2 regions of the Actinomadura sp. NPDC000600 genome follow, and region 2 is predicted to be linked to the other one. Evidence: riboswitches for the same ligand, from Rfam matches in the RefSeq annotation. Region 2 holds a riboswitch; the other holds the start of a gene.
What was found. Region 2 has a riboswitch for glycine ahead of gcvT (glycine cleavage system aminomethyltransferase GcvT). Riboswitches for the same ligand answer to the same signal wherever they lie in the genome.
Positions count from the first base shown of each region.

Region 1: it holds a riboswitch for glycine, as region 2 does, so the genes downstream of both, gcvP (aminomethyl-transferring glycine dehydrogenase) here and gcvT (glycine cleavage system aminomethyltransferase GcvT) in region 2, are expected to answer to the same signal.

Region 1 is NZ_JBEUPD010000049.1:47,612-51,989, forward strand. Features, by position in the region: gene gcvP (aminomethyl-transferring glycine dehydrogenase) at 1-2,602, opposite strand, end outside; glycine riboswitch at 2,775-2,869, opposite strand; gene ABWI07_RS39815 (lysylphosphatidylglycerol synthase transmembrane domain-containing protein) at 3,141-4,378, shown strand, end outside.
Region 2 is NZ_JBEUPD010000001.1:401,324-405,701, forward strand. Features, by position in the region: gene glyA (serine hydroxymethyltransferase) at 1-937, opposite strand, end outside; gene gcvH (glycine cleavage system protein GcvH) at 1,041-1,430, opposite strand; gene gcvT (glycine cleavage system aminomethyltransferase GcvT) at 1,504-2,598, opposite strand; glycine riboswitch at 2,672-2,758, opposite strand; glycine riboswitch at 2,763-2,858, opposite strand; gene ABWI07_RS01905 (hypothetical protein) at 2,983-3,339, opposite strand; gene ABWI07_RS01910 (M50 family metallopeptidase) at 3,577-4,378, shown strand, end outside.

The sequences.
Region 1 (4,378 bases), on a different contig from region 2:
CGCAGAACCGGTCGAGTTCGGCGAGGTCCTCGGACTCGGTGGGCTCGATCATCAGGGTGCCGGCGACGGGGAACGACAGGGTCGGGGCGTGGAAGCCGTAGTCGATGAGTCGCTTTGCGACGTCCTCGGCGGTGATCCCCGTCTCCTTGGTGATCTTGCGGAGGTCGGCGATGCACTCGTGCGCGACGAGGCCGTTCCGGCCGGTGTAGAGGATCGGGTAGTGCGGGGCGAGGCGGGCGGCGAGGTAGTTGGCGCCGATGATCGCGCCCTCGGTGGCGGCGCGCAGCCCGTCCGGGCCCATCATCGCGATGTAGGCCCAGGAGATCGGCAGGATGCCGGCCGAGCCCCACGGGGCCGCGGAGATCGGGCCGACGCCGGTGCCGGGGCCGGCCTCCTCGCGCAGCGGGTGGTTGGGCAGGAACGGGGCCAGGTGCTCGCGGACGCCGACCGGGCCGACGCCGGGGCCGCCGCCGCCGTGCGGGATGCAGAACGTCTTGTGCAGGTTGAGGTGGGAGACGTCCGAGCCGAACTCGCCGGGGCGGGCCAGGCCGACGAGCGCGTTGAGGTTGGCGCCGTCGACGTAGACCTGGCCGCCGGCCTCGTGCACGGCCGCGCACACCTCGGTGATCGTCTCCTCGAAGACGCCGTGCGTGGACGGGTAGGTCACCATGATCGCGGCGAGCCGGTCGCCGTGCTCGGCGAGCTTGGCCCGCAGGTCGTCGAGGTCGACGTTGCCGCCCTCGTCGCACTTGACGACGACGACCCGCATCCCGGCCATGACGGCGCTCGCGGCGTTGGTGCCGTGCGCCGAGGAGGGGATCAGGCAGACGTCGCGGTGCTCCTCGCCGCGGGAGGCGTGGTAGCCGCGGATGGCGAGCAGCCCGGCCAGTTCGCCCTGGGAGCCGGCGTTCGGCTGGACGGAGACCTTCGCGTACCCGGTGATCTCGGCGAGGCGGTCCTCCAGCTCGCCGATCAGCTCGACGTAGCCGGCGGCCTGGTCGATCGGCGCGAACGGGTGGATGTCCGCGAACTGGGGCCAGGTGATCGGCTCCATCTCGGCGGTGGCGTTCAGCTTCATCGTGCAGGAGCCGAGCGGGATCATGGACCGGTCGAGCGCGATGTCCTTGTCCTGGAGCCTGCGCAGGTAGCGCAGCATCGCCGTCTCGGAGCGGTGCGCGTGGAAGACCGGGTGGGTCAGGTAAGGGCTCTCGCGGCGCAGCGCGTCCGGGAACGCCTCGGGGGCCTCGCCGGCCGCCGGGGCGCCGAACGCCTCCAGCACGGCCGCGACGTGCGCGGGCAGCGTCGTCTCGTCGCAGGCGACCGCGACCCGGTCGGGCCCGTCCGGGCGCAGGTTGATCCCGCGCTCGCGGGCGGCCGCGACGACCTCGGCGGCCCGGCCGGGCACGCGGGCGAGGACGGTGTCGAAGAACGAGCCGTGCACCACCTCGACGCCGCCGGCGCGCAGGCCCGCGGCGATCTCGGCGGCCCGGCGGTGCGTGCGCTGCGCGATCGCGGCCAGGCCCTCGGGCCCGTGGTAGACCGCGTACATGCTCGCCATCACCGCGAGCAGGACCTGGGCGGTGCAGATGTTGCTGGTGGCCTTCTCGCGGCGGATGTGCTGCTCGCGGGTCTGGAGCGCCAGCCGGTAGGCGGTGGCGCCGTCCGCGTCGACGGACACGCCGACGAGCCGCCCGGGGAGCTGGCGCTGGATGCCCTCGCCGACCGCCATGTAGCCGGCGTGCGGGCCGCCGAACCCGTAGGGGACGCCGAACCGCTGCGCGGAGCCCACCGCGATGTCGGCGCCGGACTCGCCGGGCGGGCGCAGCAGCGTCAGCGCGAGCAGGTCGGCGGCGACGACGGCCTTGGCGCCGCGCTCGTGGGCCTGCGCGATGACGGGCTCCAGGTCGCGGACGGCGCCGGAGGCGCCCGGGTACTGCAGCAGCACGCCGAAGAAGTCGCCGTCCGGGAGCCCGCCGGACAGGTCGGCGACGACCACCTCGATGCCGAGCGGCACCGCGCGGGTCCGGACGACCTCGATGGTCTGCGGGAGGGTGTCGGCGTCGACGAGGAACGTCCCGGGCTCCTTGCGCCTGGACACGCGGTGCGCGAGGGCCATGGCCTCGGCGGCGGCGGTGCCCTCGTCCAGCATGGAGGCGTTCGCGACGGGCAGTCCGGTCAGGTCGCCCACCACCGTCTGGAAGTTCAGCAGGGCCTCGAGGCGGCCCTGGGAGATCTCCGGCTGGTAGGGCGTGTAGGCGGTGTACCAGCCGGGGTTCTCCAGCACGTTCCGCATGATCACGCCGGGCGTGGTGGTCCCGTGGTAGCCGAGCCCGATCATGGACGTCAGGACGGTGTTGCGGGACGCCAGCTCGCGGAGCCGGTCCAGCGCGGCGGTCTCGCTCAGCGCGGGCGGCAGGTCCAGCGGCCGGGAGGTGCGGATGGCGGCGGGGACCGCGTCGTCGATCAGCGCCTCGGCGCCGGAGTAGCCGATGGCGGCCAGCATCCTCGCCTGGTCGCTCGGGGACGGGCCCACGTGCCGGTCGGCGAACGCCGACCGCGGGTGCTGCGGCGCGGCCACGGGGGCGAAGAACTGGGCGGTCATGGAAGGCCTCCTGGCTGCTGCGGTCGCTCAGGTGCGCCGCCGGCGCGGGCCGGCGGGCCGGTCTCCCCCTCTGTCATCGGCACCTGAGAGCTTCACCCGCGCGGCGGGGTTTCCCCTTCGGTGAGCCGCCCTTCCCCGCGCGCGGGGATCGACGCCTGCTTTCCAGAGGTGCCTCGTCCGCGCGGTCCTTTTGCCTGAGAGGTTCCGGGGAGGTTGCCCCTTCGGCGCCCCACGCTGGCGGCGTGGGGTCTCTCCCGCACAGGGTCGACGGCATGTCCTAGGACGAACCCTACCCAAAGGCGCGTCCACCGGGTGGTTCCGGCCCGCCGCAAGGGCCGCGCCCTTCCGGCGCCCGGGGTCTACCGGCGAGTACCATGTGCTCACCCACCTGGGACGGGAGGGGCTCGGGCCGCACGGGGGCGGGGAGATGAGGCTGCGGGATGGACGCGCGTCCCGGCGGCGCTCCGCCGACTCGACGGCGCGCCGCCGGGTCTGGGACGCTGGCCACGATGACGGATGGCCGGAGCGGCGGTACGGCGTGACACAGACCCACGACGGCGCGGTGCGCCCGGCGCCGGGGGCGTCCGCCGGCGTCCCCGTCGAGGAGCCCGCCCAGCCCGACCGGATCCGCCGCCCGTCCGACGCCTTCCGGTTCGCGGCGTCCGTCGTGGGGCTGGCGGCGGTCATGCTGCTGGTGTCGATCGCGCAGCAGACGACGCACGGCCTCCAGACCGACATCGCGCAGGGCACCGCGCACGCGCCCCGGCCGCTGCTGACGCTGGCGACGCTGGTGTCCAGCTTCGGGGTGCTCGCCGTGCCGATCGCGTTCGGGATCGAGCGGCTGTTCCACAAGGACGGGACGCGGGTCGCGATCGCGCTGCTCGCCGCGATGATCGCGTTCGGCGTCACGGTGGGCCTGGACGACCTGGTGGTGCGGGCCGCGCCGGGGGGCGTGCTCGACTCGCTGATCTGGGGCGGCACCGAGACCGCGCCGGTGCACACCGACATCGCGCCGGTCATCGCGTTCGTCAGCGCGGTCGGGATGGCGGGCCGCGCCCGCTGGCAGGCCGCCACCTGGACCATGATCGGGCTGGCGGCGCTGACCGGGCTGACCGCGTCGTACGCCTCCGTGGCCGCGCTGGCGGCCACCTACCTGCTGGGCCGCGCCATCGGCCACGGCACCCTCTACGCGGTCGGGACGCCGAACCCGCGCCCGTCCGGCAGGACCGTGGTGGCCGCGCTCGAACGGCTCGGCCTGCGGCCCGAGCGGGCGGCGCGGCTGGACGGCTCCGGGGAGGGCACCGACCAGACGCGCCGGTACGGCGTCGTCCTCGCCGACCGCCCGCGGGGCGGGACCGGCGCCCGGCTCCCGGCGCGGCGCGGGCCGCACGGCGAGTGGGACGTGGAGGTCCGCGTCCTCGACCGCGACCAGCAGACCGCCGGGCTGCTCTACCGCGTCTGGCGGCTGCTGCGCCTGCGTGGCGACACGACCGGGCGGACGCTGCGCTCGCTCCGCCGCTCCCTCGAGCTGGAGTCGCTGACGGCGTACGCGCTGGACGCGGCGGGCGCCCGGACGCCGCGGCTCGCCGGCACCTGCGAGGTCGGCACCGAGGCGGCGCTGCTGGCCTACGAGCACGTGCCGGGGCGGCGGCTCGGGGACGTCCCCGACGACGAGGTCACCGACGCGCTGCTGACGGACGTGTGGCGGCAGTTCCGGGCGCTGCAGGCGGGGCGGATCGCGCACCGGCGGCTGGAGGGCGGGGCGGTCCTGGTCGG
Region 2 (4,378 bases):
TGAGCACCTTGACGCCGGCCTTCGCGGAGTCCGCGGCGAGCAGGCGCTCGGCGAGCAGCTTCGCGCCCTCCACGGTGACCGCCTGCCGGGCCCGGAACTCCTCCGACGCGGCGATCTTGAGGGCGACGGCCTTGGCCGCGATCACGTGCTCCAGCGGGCCGCCCTGCATGCCGGGGAACACCGCAGAGTTGATCTTCTTGCCGTACTCCTCGCGGGCGAGGATCAGCCCGCCGCGCGGACCGCCGAGCGTCTTGTGCGTCGTGGTCGTCACGATGTCGGCGTACGGGACGGGCGAGGGGTGCAGCCCCGCCGCGACCAGGCCGGCGAAGTGCGCCATGTCGACCATGAGCAGCGCCCCGACCGAGTCGGCGACCTCCCGGAACTTCGCGAAGTCGAGCTGCCGCGGATACGCCGACCAGCCCGCCACGATCATCTTGGGGCGGTGCTCGGCCGCGAGGGCGGCGACCTCCTCCATGTCGACCAGGCCGTCCTCGGCGCGGACGTGGTAGGGCACCACGTTCAGCACCTTGCCGGAGTAGTTCAGCCGCATCCCGTGCGTGAGGTGCCCGCCGTGCGCGAGGTCGAGCCCGAGGATCGTGTCGCCGGGCTGGAGCAGCGCGAAGTAGACCGCCGTGTTGGCCTGCGCCCCGCTGTGCGGCTGGACGTTCGCGTGCTCGGCGCCGAACAGCGCCTTGGCCCGGTCGATGGCGAGCTGCTCGGTGATGTCGACGAACTCGCAGCCGCCGTAGTAGCGGCGCCCCGGGTACCCCTCGGCGTACTTGTTCGTCAGGACCGACCCCTGCGCCTCCAGCACCGAGACGGGCGCGAAGTTCTCCGACGCGATCATCTCGAGGGTGCCCTGCTGGCGCCGCAGCTCCGCCGTGACGGCCTCGGCGACCTCCGGATCGGCCGTCGCCAGGGAGTCGTACAGACTCATGCTGTGCTCCCCGCGGGCTTCCGGGGCGCCACTTGGCGGCGCCTTCCCTCGTCGCTCGTTCCTCGCTCCTCAGTCCAGGCGCCGCCGCGCCCCTCCAGCCCGCTCATGCTTCCTCGATCAGCTTGTCGTAGGCGGCGGAGTCGAGCAGGTCGCCCGGCTCCTCCGAGATCCGGACCTTGAAGATCCAGCCCTCGCCGTACGGGTCGTCGTTGATGACCTTCGGCTCGTCCACCACCGCGCTGTTGATCGCGGTGATCTCGCCGCTGACGGGGGAGTAGATGTCGCTGACCGACTTGGTCGACTCGACCTCGCCGCACGGCTCGCCCGCCTCGACGGTGTCGCCCTCCGAGGGCTGCAGCTCGATGTAGACGATCTCGCCGAGGGCGTCGGCGGCGTGCGCGGTGATGCCGACCGTGACGATGCCGTCCTCGCCACCGAGGCCCGACACCCACTCGTGCTCCTCGCTGTAGCGGAGCTCCTCCGGAACGCTCACGATCACTTCTCTCTTTCCACTGTGGGGGCGGGGCCCCACACCGCCGGACAACTTGTTCAGGAACGCTTGCAGATCAGGACCGCTTGTAGAACGGCAGGGCCACCACGTCCACCGGCTCGTGCCGGCCTCGGACGTCCACGGCGAGGCCCGTCTCCTCGACGCCGCTGTCGAGGTACGCCATGGCGATCGGCGTGCCCAGTGTGGGCGACGGGGCGCCGCTCGTCACGACCCCGCACGGCGTGCCGCCGGACGTGACGACCTGGTACCCCTTGCGGGGCGCGCGACGCCCCCGCGCGACCAGTCCCACGAGCCTACGGCCCGGAGGGGTCTGCGCCTGCGCCGCCAGGGCGCTCTTCCCCACGAAATCAACGGGCTTGTCCAGCTTCACCACCCGGCCGAGGCCCGCCTCGAACGGCGTCGTCTCGGCGGTCAGCTCGTTCCCGTACAGCGGCATCCCCGCCTCCAGGCGCAGGGTGTCGCGGGCCGACAGCCCCGCCGGGACCACCCCGTCCACCGCCGCGAGCGCCTTCCACAGCGGGACGGCGTCGGACGCGTCGACGAACAGCTCGAACCCGTCCTCGCCCGTGTACCCGGTGCGTGCGACGAGCGCGTCCACGCCGGCGACCCGCCCCGCGAGGATCGCGTAGTACTTCAGGCCGTCCAGCGGCGCGTCGGTGAACCCTTCGAGGATCCCCTGGGAGCGCGGCCCCTGCAGGGCGATCAGCGCGTAGGAGTCGGAGCGGTCGTCCACCGCGGCCTCGAAGCCCGCGGCGCGCTCGACGAGGGCGTCCCGCACGACGGCGGCGTTCGCCGCGTTCGCGACCACCATCCACGTCTCGTCCGCCAGCCGGTAGACGATCAGGTCGTCCAGGACGCCGCCGTCCTGCCCGCAGATCATCGTGTAGCGGGCCTTGCCCACCGGCATCGGCGACAGGTTCCCGACCAGCGCGTAGTCGAGCGCGGCGCCCGCGCCCGGACCGGAGAGGAAGATCTCCCCCATGTGCGACAGGTCGAACAGCCCGGCACCGGTCCGGACGGCCTGGTGCTCGGCGGTCTCGCTCGCATAGCGGAGCGGCATCAGATAGCCGGCGAAGTCGACGAGATTCGCGCCGAGGTCCTCGTGGACGTCGTGCAGCGGCGTCTTCTTCGCGGTCTTGTCGGCGGACATGGGTTCGGCTCCTTCGTCACGGGCGCGCGTGGTCCATCGTCCCACTCGCGCACCGGGCGTATCGGTGCCTCCCCCTCTGTCATCGGCGCCTGAGAGCTTCACCCGCCGCGCGGCGGGCTTTCACCTTCGGCGGGGGACCGGGGTCCCCGCTTTCCAGAGGTCGCCTGGCCCGTGCGGTCCGTGGGCCTGAGAGGTTCCGGGGAGGATTTGCTCCTTCGGCGTCCCAAGCCGGATGCAAGGGACTCTCCCGCACGGGATCATCAGCTGTCGAAAGAGATTAGCAGTGTTCCTGGCGTTTCCCCAGGGCCCGCGCCTGGGGAAACGCGTGTCCCGAGTGCGCTGCCGGGGGTGCACTCGGGACGTCCTGGGGCCTGCGTGCCGGTGTCAGTTGGGGGATGTGCTGGGTGGGGGCGACATCGACTTCACGCAGGTTTGGAGGGCGGCCTTGATCTTTTGGAGTTCGTCCGGGGCGGGGGATCTCGTGGGGTTGGGGGTGGGCATCTCCACGCCTTGCTTGTGCATGCAGTCGTTGAAGGCCTTGACCGCCTTCGACTGTGCCGGAGGGAGGGGCGTGGCCTCCTTGCCCGTTCCCTGCTCGGGGGTGGACGGAGCCGGGGACGCGGCGGTCGGGGCCGGGGAGTTCGACGTGCCCGCTGCCTGGCCGCCCTCGTCGGAGCCCCCGCAGCCGGCCAGGGGCAGGGCCAGGGCCAGGGCGAGTACCGCTACATGACCGCGCTTCAAGGTGGGAACCTCCGTCGACCGGGGTGGGAGCGCCCATGATGCGGGGTCGGCGGTACCTGCGGATACGCATCCTCATGCCAATGCCGCGCGGGCGGGTTAGCACCTCGGCGCAAAGGAGCGGGGTTGTGCGGGTTCTTCGTTCGCTTCAACCGGATCGGGGGCCGTAACGTACTCTGAATTGGTCGCTGGAGATCAACCCCGGGCACGGGGTAACACGGACCCGGAGGGGCACGCCGCATGGTCTACTACCTGGCTGGAGCCTTGATCCTCTTCTTCGGGCTGCTGGTCTCCATCGCGCTGCACGAGCTCGGGCACTTCTCGTTCGCCAAGCTGTTCAAGGTGCGGACCACCCAGTTCATGGTCGGGTTCGGGCCCACGATGTGGTCGAAGCGCAAGGGCGAGACCGAGTACGGCGTCAAGTGGATCCCGCTCGGCGGCTACATCCGCATGATCGGCATGCTGCCGCCGCGCAAGGGCGACGCCCCGGGGCAGGTGCGGCGGATCAGCACCGGGCCGTGGCAGGGGCTGATCGAGTCCGCGCGCGGCGCCGCGCTGGAGGAGGTCGGGCCGGGCGACGAGAACCGCGTGTTCTACGCCAAGAAGTGGTGGCAGAAGCTGCTCATCATGTTCGGCGGGCCCGCGATGAACCTGCTGCTGTCGGTGCTGTTCTTCGCGATCCTGCTGATGGGCATCGGCACCAACCAGCCGCAGCCGGTGATCAAGGAGGTCGCCGAGTGCATGGTGCCGGCCAGCGCCAACGTCACCGCGTGCCCGGCGAGCGCGGCGCCGACGCCCGCGCGGCAGGTCGGGCTCCGGCCCGGTGACCGGATCGTGTCGTTCGACGGCAGGAAGGTCGACGACTACGGGGAGCTCCAGCGGCTGATCCGCGACGACGGCGGCAAGACCGTCCCGATGACCGTCCGGCGCGGCGGCCAGGACGTGCGGCTGAACGTCCCGATCACCCGCAACCAGATGTACGACCTCGAGGACGAGAACAAGGTCGTCAACGTCGGCTTCCTCGGCATCACGCCGACCAGCG